Regions from separate parts of the Pseudomonas sp. BF-R-19 genome, predicted to be linked through region 2. Evidence: riboswitches for the same ligand, from Rfam matches in the RefSeq annotation. Region 2 holds a riboswitch; the other holds the start of a gene.
The links. A riboswitch is a leader RNA that binds a small molecule or an ion and turns the genes downstream of it on or off. The one in region 2 is predicted to bind cobalamin.

Region 1 (5,132 bases), on a different contig from region 2:
CAGGCGCTGCCAATGGCACGCTGGCAAGTGGCGCCTGAGCAGGGACAGTTTCTTGCTTTGCTGGTGAAACTGACGGGGGCCAGGCGCTTGCTCGAGGTCGGTACCTTTACCGGCTACAGCGCGCTGTGCATGGCGGCGGCGTTGCCCGCTGACGGTTCGCTGATTTGCTGTGACATCCCCGGCGACTACAACGCCACCGCACGGCGCTACTGGCAAGAGGCGGGGCTCGCCGGGCGGATTGACCTGCGACTGGCCCCGGCGCTGGAAACCCTCGCCGAGCTTGAGCGACAAGGGCAAGGCGAGCAGTTCGACCTGGTGTTCATCGATGCCGACAAGGCCAACTACCCGGCTTATCTGGAACACGCCCTGCGATTGCTGCGGGTTGGTGGTCTGGCGGTGTTCGATAACACCCTGTGGAGCGGGCGCGTGCTTGAGGCCAGCCCCGAGAGCGCGGACACCCGGGCGATCCAGGCGCTCAACCGGGCCTTGAAAGACGATGTGCGGGTGGATCTGTCGTTGTTGCCGTTGGGCGATGGTTTGACCCTTTGCCGCAAACGCTGAGCCCCTGTGGGAGCGGGCTTGCTCGCGAATGCAGGCTGTCAGTCGACTAATATTCTGACTGAAGCACCGCCTTCGCGAGCAAGCCCGCTCCCACAGGTCAAGTGACTTACTTGACTGCCGAAACCCGCCACACCTTGTTCCCCACATCATCGGCCACCAACAGGTCGCCCTGGCGGTCGATCACCACACCCACCGGGCGTCCCATGGCCTGTTCCTTGTCGTTGAGAAATCCGCTGAGCACTTCAACGGGCTTTCCGACGGGTATGCCCGCGCTGAACGGCACGAAAATCACTTTGTAGCCACTGTGGGGGTTGCGGTTCCATGAGCCGTGCTGCCCGATGAATGCCCCTTGGGTGAACGGCGGCGGCAGCTTGCTGTTTTCTGCAAAGGTCAGGCCCAGTGATGCCGTGTGCGGGCCGACGGCGTAGTCCGGGGCGATAGCCTTGGCCACCAGGTCCGGGTTTTGCGGCTCGACGCGAATATCGACATGCTGGCCGTAGTAACTGTACGGCCAGCCATAAAAAGCGCCGTCCTTCACCGAAGTGATGTAGTCCGGCACCAGGTCACTGCCGATTTCATCCCGTTCGTTGACCGCGGTCCACAGCGCGCCACTGTGCGGTTCCCAGGCCATGCCGTTGGGGTTGCGCAGGCCGGAGGCGAAGATCCGCTGCTGGCCGGTGGCACGATCCACTTCCCAGATCGCCGCGCGACCTTCTTCCTTGTCCATGCCGTTTTCGGCGACGTTGCTGTTGGAGCCCACGGTCACGTAGAGCTTGCTGCCGTCCCTGCTGGCGATGACGTTTTTGGTCCAGTGGTGGTTCAGCGGGCCGCCCGGCAGGTCGACAACCTTGACCGGCGGCGACTTGATCTGCGTATCGCCACTTTCATAGTGAAAGCGCAGCAGGCGATCCGTGTCGGCCACATACAGGTCATTGCCGACCAGGGTCATGCCAAAGGGCGAGTTAAGGTTTTGCAGAAACACCGTGCGGGTTTCCGCGACGCCATCGTGGTCCTTGTCGCGCAGCAAGGTGATGCGGTTGGCGCTGGGCACACCGGCCCCGGCGCGGCCCATGACTTTCTTCATCACCCAGCCGCGAATGCCTTTACCGTCTTCGGGTTTGGGTGGTGCACTGGTTTCCGCCACCAACACGTCGCCATTGGGCAGTACATAAAGCCAGCGGGGGTGATCCAGGTCTTCGGCAAAAGCAGCCACTTGAGTGCCCGTGGCGGCAATGGGTTTCGCACCCTGTGGCCAGCCGATGGCCGGGGCGATGTTCACGGTCGGAACCAGTGTCTTGTTGGGCTCAGGTAGTTGAGGTGACGGGCCGGTACCGTCGGAGACTTGCAGGCGGGAGGTCTCGCCACAAGCGGCGAGCCCTGCGCCAAGCGCGATAACGAGAGCGAGCGGGGGCGTGCGCATGCTGGTCTTCCCTATGAATGCCTTGTTCTAATCATAGAGAAGCGTTGTCGTCCGATGGTTCAACCCCTCAGCCGCGTGCTTCCTTGAACAGCACCGCAATGCCGGGGTGATAGTTGCCGGCTTCGTTGCGCAACTTGCGGTAGGCATAAGGGAAATACCAGGCGACAGCGCAGCTGTGTTCCTTTTGCAGGTCGTCGACCATGTCCTGGAGTTCTTCCGGCGTGGCGCCCTGCTGGGCTTTTTGCGGGGCGACGAACAGGCAGCCGAGTTTCAGGTCGCTGGCGTGGCTCAGGCGCTTCGCATCGCTGGCGATGTCGAGCAAGGCCTGGGACAGGTTGAGGCTGTTGACCCGTGGCCAGCGCTGGCTGGTCTGGATGTAGGCGCGGGTTTCAGGCGAGGCCAGGAGCAGGTCGGCGCGGCTGTTGCGTTCGCCTTCTTCCATCTGTTTGCGGGTGGGCGCTTGTTGCAGCGTGACCATCTCGGCCATCCAGGCGGCGGCAGACAGCAGTCCGAGATTGGCCTTTTCGTCGTGCCAGTACGGTGTGTCGCCATCACCGCGGACGGCATTGTAACGGTCGATGCATTCGAACCAGCGCTCAAGCACCGGGCGCAGGAATTCCAGCTTTGGATTGCTGATGATCATGCCTTGCATGGGCTCACCCTTGTTGTTGTGTTGTGAGTTTGTGGCTCTTTGATATCACTGCTGAGAGCGTGGCACAAGATTGACGTCAGTTTATTGATTGATGGCAGTTATTCGGTCGATGGCCTCCCGGCTTTAATTGACGCTCCACCCCCAACCCTCTAACCTTCGCGGCTTGTTTCAGGTGCTCTGTGGCTTGGGTCGACAGAGTGAAACAGGGAAGCCGGTGAGTGAGTCCTTCTGTTGGTCGAAGGCCCGCAATTCCGGCGCTGCCCCCGCAACGGTAAATGAGTGAAAACTGTGTGTGATGCCACTGTGTCGATTCGATGCGGGAAGGCGCACAGTCCGGCCCCGCGCCACTCATGAGCCCGGAGACCGGCCTGATTCATCCAGCGGCATCACGGTGGGCGATGCCAGGCTTTTTGCCTTCTATTCTTGTGCCTGCCCGCCGTTATTCCTGCCTCAACGGAGAGCTCCCCCATGACTGATACCCCCGATCGTGACGAACGCCATCTGGCGCGCATGCAGCGCAAAAAAGCCGTGATCGACGAGCGCATCGCCAATTCCCCGAACGAGTGTGGCCTGCTGCTGGTACTGACCGGCAACGGCAAGGGCAAGAGCAGCTCGGCTTTCGGCATGCTTGCCCGCGCCATGGGGCACGGCATGCAATGCGGCGTGGTGCAGTTCATCAAGGGCCGCAACAGCACGGGGGAGGAGTTGTTCTTCCGGCGCTTTCCCGAGCAGGTGCGTTTTCACGTGATGGGCGAAGGCTTTACCTGGGAAACCCAGGACCGCCAGCGCGACATCGCCGCCGCCGAAGCCGCCTGGGCAGTGTCGCAGCAACTGCTGCGCGATCCGTCCATCGGTCTGGTGGTGCTGGATGAGCTGAACATCGCCCTCAAGCACGGCTACCTCGATCTCGATCAGGTGCTCAGTGACTTGCAGGCCCGGCCGCCGATGCAACACGTGGTGGTCACCGGTCGTGCTGCCAAGCCGGAAATGATCGAGATGGCTGACACCGTCACCGAAATGGGCGTGATCAAACACGCTTTTCAGGCCGGGATCAAAGCGCAGAAAGGCGTCGAATTGTGAGTCAGCCTCGGCACTGTCCGGCGGTATTGATTGCCGCGCCAGCTTCCGGCCAGGGCAAGACCACCGTCACCGCGGCACTGGCCCGATTGCATCGCAATCAGGGGCGCAAGGTCCGTGTATTCAAGTGCGGCCCCGACTTTCTCGATCCGATGATCCTCGAACGCGCCAGCGGTGCGCCGGTGTATCAACTGGACATGTGGATGGTCGGCGAGCAGGAGAGTCGCCGGTTGTTGTGGGAAGCCGCCGCTGAAGCCGACCTGATCCTGATCGAAGGCGTCATGGGGCTGTTCGACGGTACGCCGTCGAGCGCCGATCTGGCGCGGCATTTCGGTGTGCCGGTGCTGGGGGTGATCGATGGCACCGCCATGGCCCAGACCTTTGGCGCATTGGCCCTGGGGCTGGCGCGTTATCAGCCGGACTTGCCGTTCGCCGGCGTGCTGGCCAATCGTGTCGGCACGCTGCGCCACGCGCAACTGCTCGAAGGCAGCCTGACTGAAGGTTTGCGCTGGTACGGCGCGCTGTCCCGGGAAACCGGGATCGAATTGCCGAGCCGACACCTGGGGCTGGTGCAGGCCAGTGAGTTGAACGATCTCGACCTGCGCCTCGATGCGGCAGCCGATGCCCTGGCCAGCAGTTGCGAGGTCGCGCTGCCACCAGCGGTCGAGTTCGCCGCCCCTGATGTCATCGCGGTCGAGCCGCTGCTGGCCGGAGTGCGCATTGCCGTCGCCCGCGATGAAGCCTTTGCGTTCACCTACGGCGCGAGCCTGGATCTGCTGCGGGCGATGGGCGCCGAGTTGTCGTTCTTCTCGCCGATCCGCGACCGAGCGTTGCCGGAGGCGGACAGCCTGTATCTGCCGGGCGGTTACCCGGAGCTGCACCATGTTGCGCTGGCGCAAAACACTGCGATGCTCGACGCGATCCGCGCCCACCACCGAGCAGGCAAACCGTTGCTCGCCGAGTGTGGCGGCATGCTGTATCTGCTCGATTCCCTGACTGATGTCGAGGGCACTCGCGCCGAACTGGTTGGCTTGCTGGCCGGTGATGCGGTGATGCAAAAGCGTCTGGCAGCGCTGGCGTTGCAAGCGGTGGAATTGCCGGAAGGTTTGCTGCGCGGGCACACCTATCACCATTCGCTGACCACCACTGAACTGCCGCCGATTGCCCGGGGCTTGAGCCCTAACGGCGGGCGCGGAGCGGAGGCGGTCTACCGTGAGGGGCGGATGACCGCCTCTTATGTGCACTTTTATTTTCCGTCGAACCCCTCGGCGATTGCCGCGCTGTTTGCGCCGGACCTTGAAGCCGCCTTCGCGAGCAAGCCCGCTCCCACAGGGGATTGCGTTTCTTCAGGCCGCTCACCTTCAAATGTGGGAGCGGGCTTGCTCGCGAAGCGGCCATGAGCGACAACGCATTCTCTGAAGC
Region 2 (5,132 bases):
CGCCATGGGCGCCGTAAGTGTTGCGCAGCCAGAAGTAGAACGCCAGGTAACCGTGGGGCGGCACCAGGTCCGGGTCGTGATACACCGCGCTCGGGTCGACCTGATAACCCCGGGCCGGTTGAATGCCGACGAAGGTCAGGCCAAAACGCAGGCCGGCGATCATCATCCGCCCGCTGCGACACATCGGGTCGCTTTCCGGCGCGCCCCAACGTTCGAGCACCGCCGCGCGGTTGGCTTCGGGCAGTGCATTGAACATCGCCAGATAGTCATCCATCCCCAGGCTTTGCTGGCACGGACGCAGGTCGAGGGTCTCGAGATCGTTGCTGACGCCACCCAGCAACTGCTGGATCAGCGCGGTGCCGCTGTCCGGCAACTCAGCCGGCAACGGATAACCTTCGGCATGCAGCGCCCGCAGGATATTCAGCGCGGCGGCCGGGGTATCGAGGCCGACGCCGTTGCCGATGCGACCGTCGCGGGTCGGATAATTGGCGAGAATCAAGGCAATGCGTTTTTCCGCATTGGGCACCCGCGCCAGATCGACCCAGCGCCGCGCCAGTTCGGCAACGAAATCCATGCGTTCCGGTTGTGGCCGGTAGCAGACCACATCCGACTGACTGCGTTCACTGCGCCACGCCAAGTCCTTGAAACTGATCGGGCGGCTGATGATGCGTCCGTCCAGTTCCGGCAAGGCAATGTGCATCGCCAGGTCACGGGGGCCGAGGCCCTGTTCGCTGGCGCGCCAACCCGGTTCGTTGTCCTGGGCGCAAATCGCCTGGATCACCGGAATATTGCGGCGAAACGGGCGCAGATGCGGTGCTTCGGGACTGGATTGGGCAAAGCCGGTGGTGTTGAGGATCACCGAGACGCTGGCCTCGTCGAGCCAGTCCTCGACCACGCAAAGACAACCGGGCTCTTTCAGACTGGCCAGCGCGATCGGCAACGGATTCAACCCCGCGGCCTGCAAGCGCTGGCAAAAAACATCAATGAAAGCCGTGTTCGCCGCCTGCAAATGCGAGCGGTAAAACAGCACCGCCGCCACCGGTTGACCCGCTTGCCAATCGGCTTGCCAGTCACTCAGTGCGGCGCAGTGTTTGTGCGGATGGTATATCGCCGTGCGCGGCAAGGTTTGCGGCTCGCCCCAGGTGTAATCACGGGCCAGCCAGCGGTTGGCCAGACAGCGGAAGAAATCGAGGGCGTTGCCCATGCCGCCCTGGCGCAAAAACTGCCAGAGCCGGTCGCGATCCTCCGCGCCGACGGTGCTCAGGTCACTGAGCTCCGGATCCGGGCGATCATCACCTGGCACCAGAATCACCTGCACACCGCGCTGCGACAGCTCGACCAGGCGCTCAATGCCGTAACGCCAATAGGCGATGCCGCCGTGCAGCGAAATCAGGATCACCCTGGCGTGACGCAGCACTTCATCGACGTACAAATCCACCGAGGCATGATTCTGCACCTGCATCGGGTTGGCCAGGCGCACGCTCGGGTAATCGTCGGGCAACTGCTGCGCCGCTTCGGCGAGCAGCGCCAGGCTGGAATCGCCGCTGCACAGGACCACCAGTTCGGCGGGGGTTTGTCCAAGGTCGGCAATGTTGTCATCCGACACGAAACCGCCGGGCTGGGTCCTGAGCAGGTGCATGGCTTACACGCTGAGCGCGGCGCGCAATTGCGCTTCGAGAACAGTGGCGTCCAGTTCCTGGCCGATCAGCACCAGACGGGTGACTCGCGCTTCTTCGGCGCCCCACTGGCGGTCGAAGTGCTTGTCGAAACGCGTGCCCACGCCCTGGATCAGCAGGCGCATCGGCTTGTTGGGGATCGCCGCAAAACCCTTGACCCGCAGGATGCCGTGTTGGACCACCAGTTGGGTCAGCGCATCCAGCAGCAGGCTTTCGTCGGCTTGCGGCAGTTCGATGGAGATCGAATCGAAGGCGTCGTGATCGTGGTCATCATGATCGTCGTCGCCATCGTGATGATGGTCGTGGTGGCTGTGACGGCTGTCGATGTGTTCTTCGGAGCCGGCACCCAGGCCGATCAGCACGTCCAGCGGCAGGCGACCGCTGCTGGCTTCAATGATTTTCACCGCTGGCGGCAATTCCTCGGCGACTTCCAGGCGCACGCGGGCCAGGTCCGCCGGGTTGATCAGGTCGGCTTTGTTGAGGATCACCAGGTCAGCGCTGGCCAATTGGTCGGCGAACAGTTCGTGCAGCGGCGATTCGTGGTCCAGGTTCGGGTCGAGCTTGCGCTGGGCGTCGACCTGATCCGGAAACGCGGCGAAGGTGCCGGCGGCCACGGCCGGGCTGTCAACCACGGTGATCACCGCATCCACCGTGCAGGCGCTGCGGATTTCCGGCCACTGGAAGGCCTGCACCAGCGGCTTGGGCAGGGCCAGGCCGGACGTTTCGATGAGGATATGGTCGAGATCACCGCGACGGGCCACCAGTTCGCGCATCACCGGGAAGAATTCTTCCTGGACGGTGCAGCACAGGCAGCCGTTGGCCAGCTCATAGACACGGCCGTAGGCTTCTTCTTCGGTGCAACCGATGGAGCACTGCTTGAGGATTTCGCCGTCGATGCCCAACTCGCCAAATTCGTTGACGATCACCGCGATGCGGCGACCCTGGGCGTTGTCGAGCATGTGCCGCAGCAGCGTGGTCTTGCCCGAGCCGAGAAAGCCGGTAACGATGGTGACGGGGAGTTTGGCCAGTGTTTTCATCGGATGCCCTATGGCTAATGTGGCGGGCATACGGGACGACGACCGACAACGCGGACGCGCGTGCCTGAAGAGTTCGCCACCGGATCACCCCGCCCGGTTGAAAGTGAGAATCTGTGACGAGGCAGGTCTCCTGGCTGACGGTGTGCCGGCCTTGAGCCTGGCATTCGCTGCGCCTTCCCGCCGGCCTCATGGATTGAGCCTGCAGTGGCGTGGCAACGAACATCACCGTTCACAGTTGCGGGGGCAGCCGCGGCATCGACCGCGTTCCCTTCTTAGCTTCGGCAGACGCCGAAGAACCTCGAAAGCGCAAGGCTACGCATGGTCTTGGGGCGGGTCAATGTCTTGTGGTGCCCTCACTGGCCCCATCGCGAGCAAGCTCGCTCCCACAGATGACCGCGTTCCAATGTGGGAGCGAGCTTGATCGCGATGAAGGCGACTCGGTCTTCAGTTGAGAACCCTTGCCAATTGACGCCCCACCCCCGCCCATGCTCTCCTACACACCTTGTTACGGGTGCCCTTCACAGGGTGAAACGGGAAACCGGTGAATCATGTGCTTTACTCTTAAGCCATGTCAGTCCGGTGCTGCCCCCGCAACGGTAAGCGAGCGAAGCGTCAGATCCACTGTGCCACTGCGGCATGGGAAGGTGATGCTTTCAGGTTCAGGCCCAGGTCTTTGCCCCTCGTGAGCCCGGAGACCGGCCCGCAACACAAAGTGACCAGTACGGTCGCTGAACCAACAAACCCGCGGTGGGCGGGCGCTGTTTGAACCTCTGCGCGCCTGGTCGTGCGGGGGTTTGCATACGCTCTTATTCCCCGCTGACAGACCAGAGGGAAACGCCATGTCGATCATCAGCAGCGCCGAACACACATCCGCGAGCACCACCTCAACCCTGACCCAACGTCTGGCCGCCGCCGTCTGCGCGTCGATCCTGGGCGCCTGCCTTGTGTATTTCGCCGGCTTCTCGCACATCGAAGCGGTGCACAACGCCGCCCACGATACCCGTCACAGCTCCGCGTTCCCGTGCCATTGAGAGCTGTCGACATGATCAAGCGTATTGCGCAAACCGCAGGTTTCACCGGGCTGTTGGCCGCCCTGTTGCTGACCCTGCTGCAAAGCTTCTGGGTCGCTCCGCTGATTTTGCAGGCCGAGACCTACGAAAAAACCGAACCGGCCGCTGTTGAAATGCATGAACACGCCGACGGTGCGATGGCTGCCCATACCCACGATGCACAAGCCTGGGAGCCGGAAGACGGCTGGCAGCGCGTGCTGTCGACCACCGGTGGCAACCTGGTGGTGGCCGTCGGTTTCGCCCTGATGCTGGCCGGCCTGTACACCTTGCGTGCGCCGACCAAAACCTCGCAAGGCCTGCTCTGGGGCCTGGCCGGTTATGCGACGTTCGTGCTCGCGCCGACCCTCGGCCTGCCACCGGAACTGCCAGGCACCGCTGCCGCCGATCTGGCACAACGGCAACTGTGGTGGATCGGTACCGCCGCCTCCACCGCCGTCGGTATCGCGCTGATCGTGTTCAGCCGGCACTGGCTGATGAAAGTCCTCGGCGCGGCGATCCTCGCCGTTCCCCATGTGATTGGCGCACCACAACCGGAAGTGCATTCGATGCTCGCTCCAGAGGCGCTGGAAACCCAGTTCAAAATCGCTTCGCAACTGACCAACGTGGCGTTCTGGCTGGCCCTGGGCCTGATCAGCGCCTGGTTGTTCCGTCGCAAAAGCGATGGCCAATACCACGCATGACTGACGTCAGCACAGCGCCGACCCTGGTGGTCGGCCTGGGCTGCCAACGGGGCTGCCCTGTCAGCACGTTGCTGGCGCTGCTCGATCAGGCGTTGGAGGCGCACCAGATTGCGCGTCATGAAATCAAGGCGCTGGCCAGCATCGATTCGAAGCGCGACGAACCTGCGCTGATCGAACTGGCTCAGCAGCTTGGCCTGGAATTGATGTATTTCAGCAGTGAACAACTGGCCGCTTATGAACCGCAACTCAGTCATCAATCGCAAATAGCGTTTGAACGCACCGGTTGCTACGGCGTGGCGGAAAGCGCCGCACTGGCCCTGGCGGAACAACTGGCCCAGGCCCCGGCAAAACTGCTGATTCCACGGCAAAAATACGCCCAGGCAACACTGGCATTGGCCGGCGCTGCGTAAAAAACCGATAATCCCCGCCTTTGATCATGAACATTCTTCATCTGAAGCCCTGTTCAGACTCTTTTTCCCCACAGGAACCGACGATGACCGTCTACTTCATTGGCGCAGGTCCCGGCGACCCCGAACTGATTACCGTCAAGGGCCAGCGGCTGATTCGCAGCTGCCCGGTGATCATTTATGCCGGTTCCCTGGTGCCCGCCGCCGTGCTGGAAGGTCACTGTGCCGAACAGGTGGTCAACAGCGCCGAACTGCATCTGGA

Region 1: another riboswitch for cobalamin. It lies ahead of cobO (cob(I)yrinic acid a,c-diamide adenosyltransferase); the one in region 2 lies ahead of cobW (cobalamin biosynthesis protein CobW).

What each region holds. Positions count from the first base shown of each region.
Region 1 is NZ_JAHBDN010000073.1:1,372-6,503, reverse strand. Features, by position in the region: gene KGB28_RS21710 (O-methyltransferase) at 1-561, shown strand, start outside; gene KGB28_RS21705 (PQQ-dependent sugar dehydrogenase) at 668-1,981, opposite strand; gene KGB28_RS21700 (hypothetical protein) at 2,049-2,633, opposite strand; cobalamin riboswitch at 2,787-3,020, shown strand; gene cobO (cob(I)yrinic acid a,c-diamide adenosyltransferase) at 3,102-3,713, shown strand; gene KGB28_RS21690 (cobyrinate a,c-diamide synthase) at 3,710-5,110, shown strand; gene bluB (5,6-dimethylbenzimidazole synthase) at 5,107-5,132, shown strand, end outside.
Region 2 is NZ_JAHBDN010000034.1:85,677-90,808, reverse strand. Features, by position in the region: gene cobN (cobaltochelatase subunit CobN) at 1-1,639, opposite strand, end outside; gene cobW (cobalamin biosynthesis protein CobW) at 1,643-2,713, opposite strand; cobalamin riboswitch at 2,816-3,029, opposite strand; cobalamin riboswitch at 3,206-3,432, shown strand; gene KGB28_RS05055 (CbtB domain-containing protein) at 3,553-3,744, shown strand; gene KGB28_RS05050 (CbtA family protein) at 3,756-4,463, shown strand; gene KGB28_RS05045 (cobalamin biosynthesis protein) at 4,460-4,873, shown strand; gene cobM (precorrin-4 C(11)-methyltransferase) at 4,957-5,132, shown strand, end outside.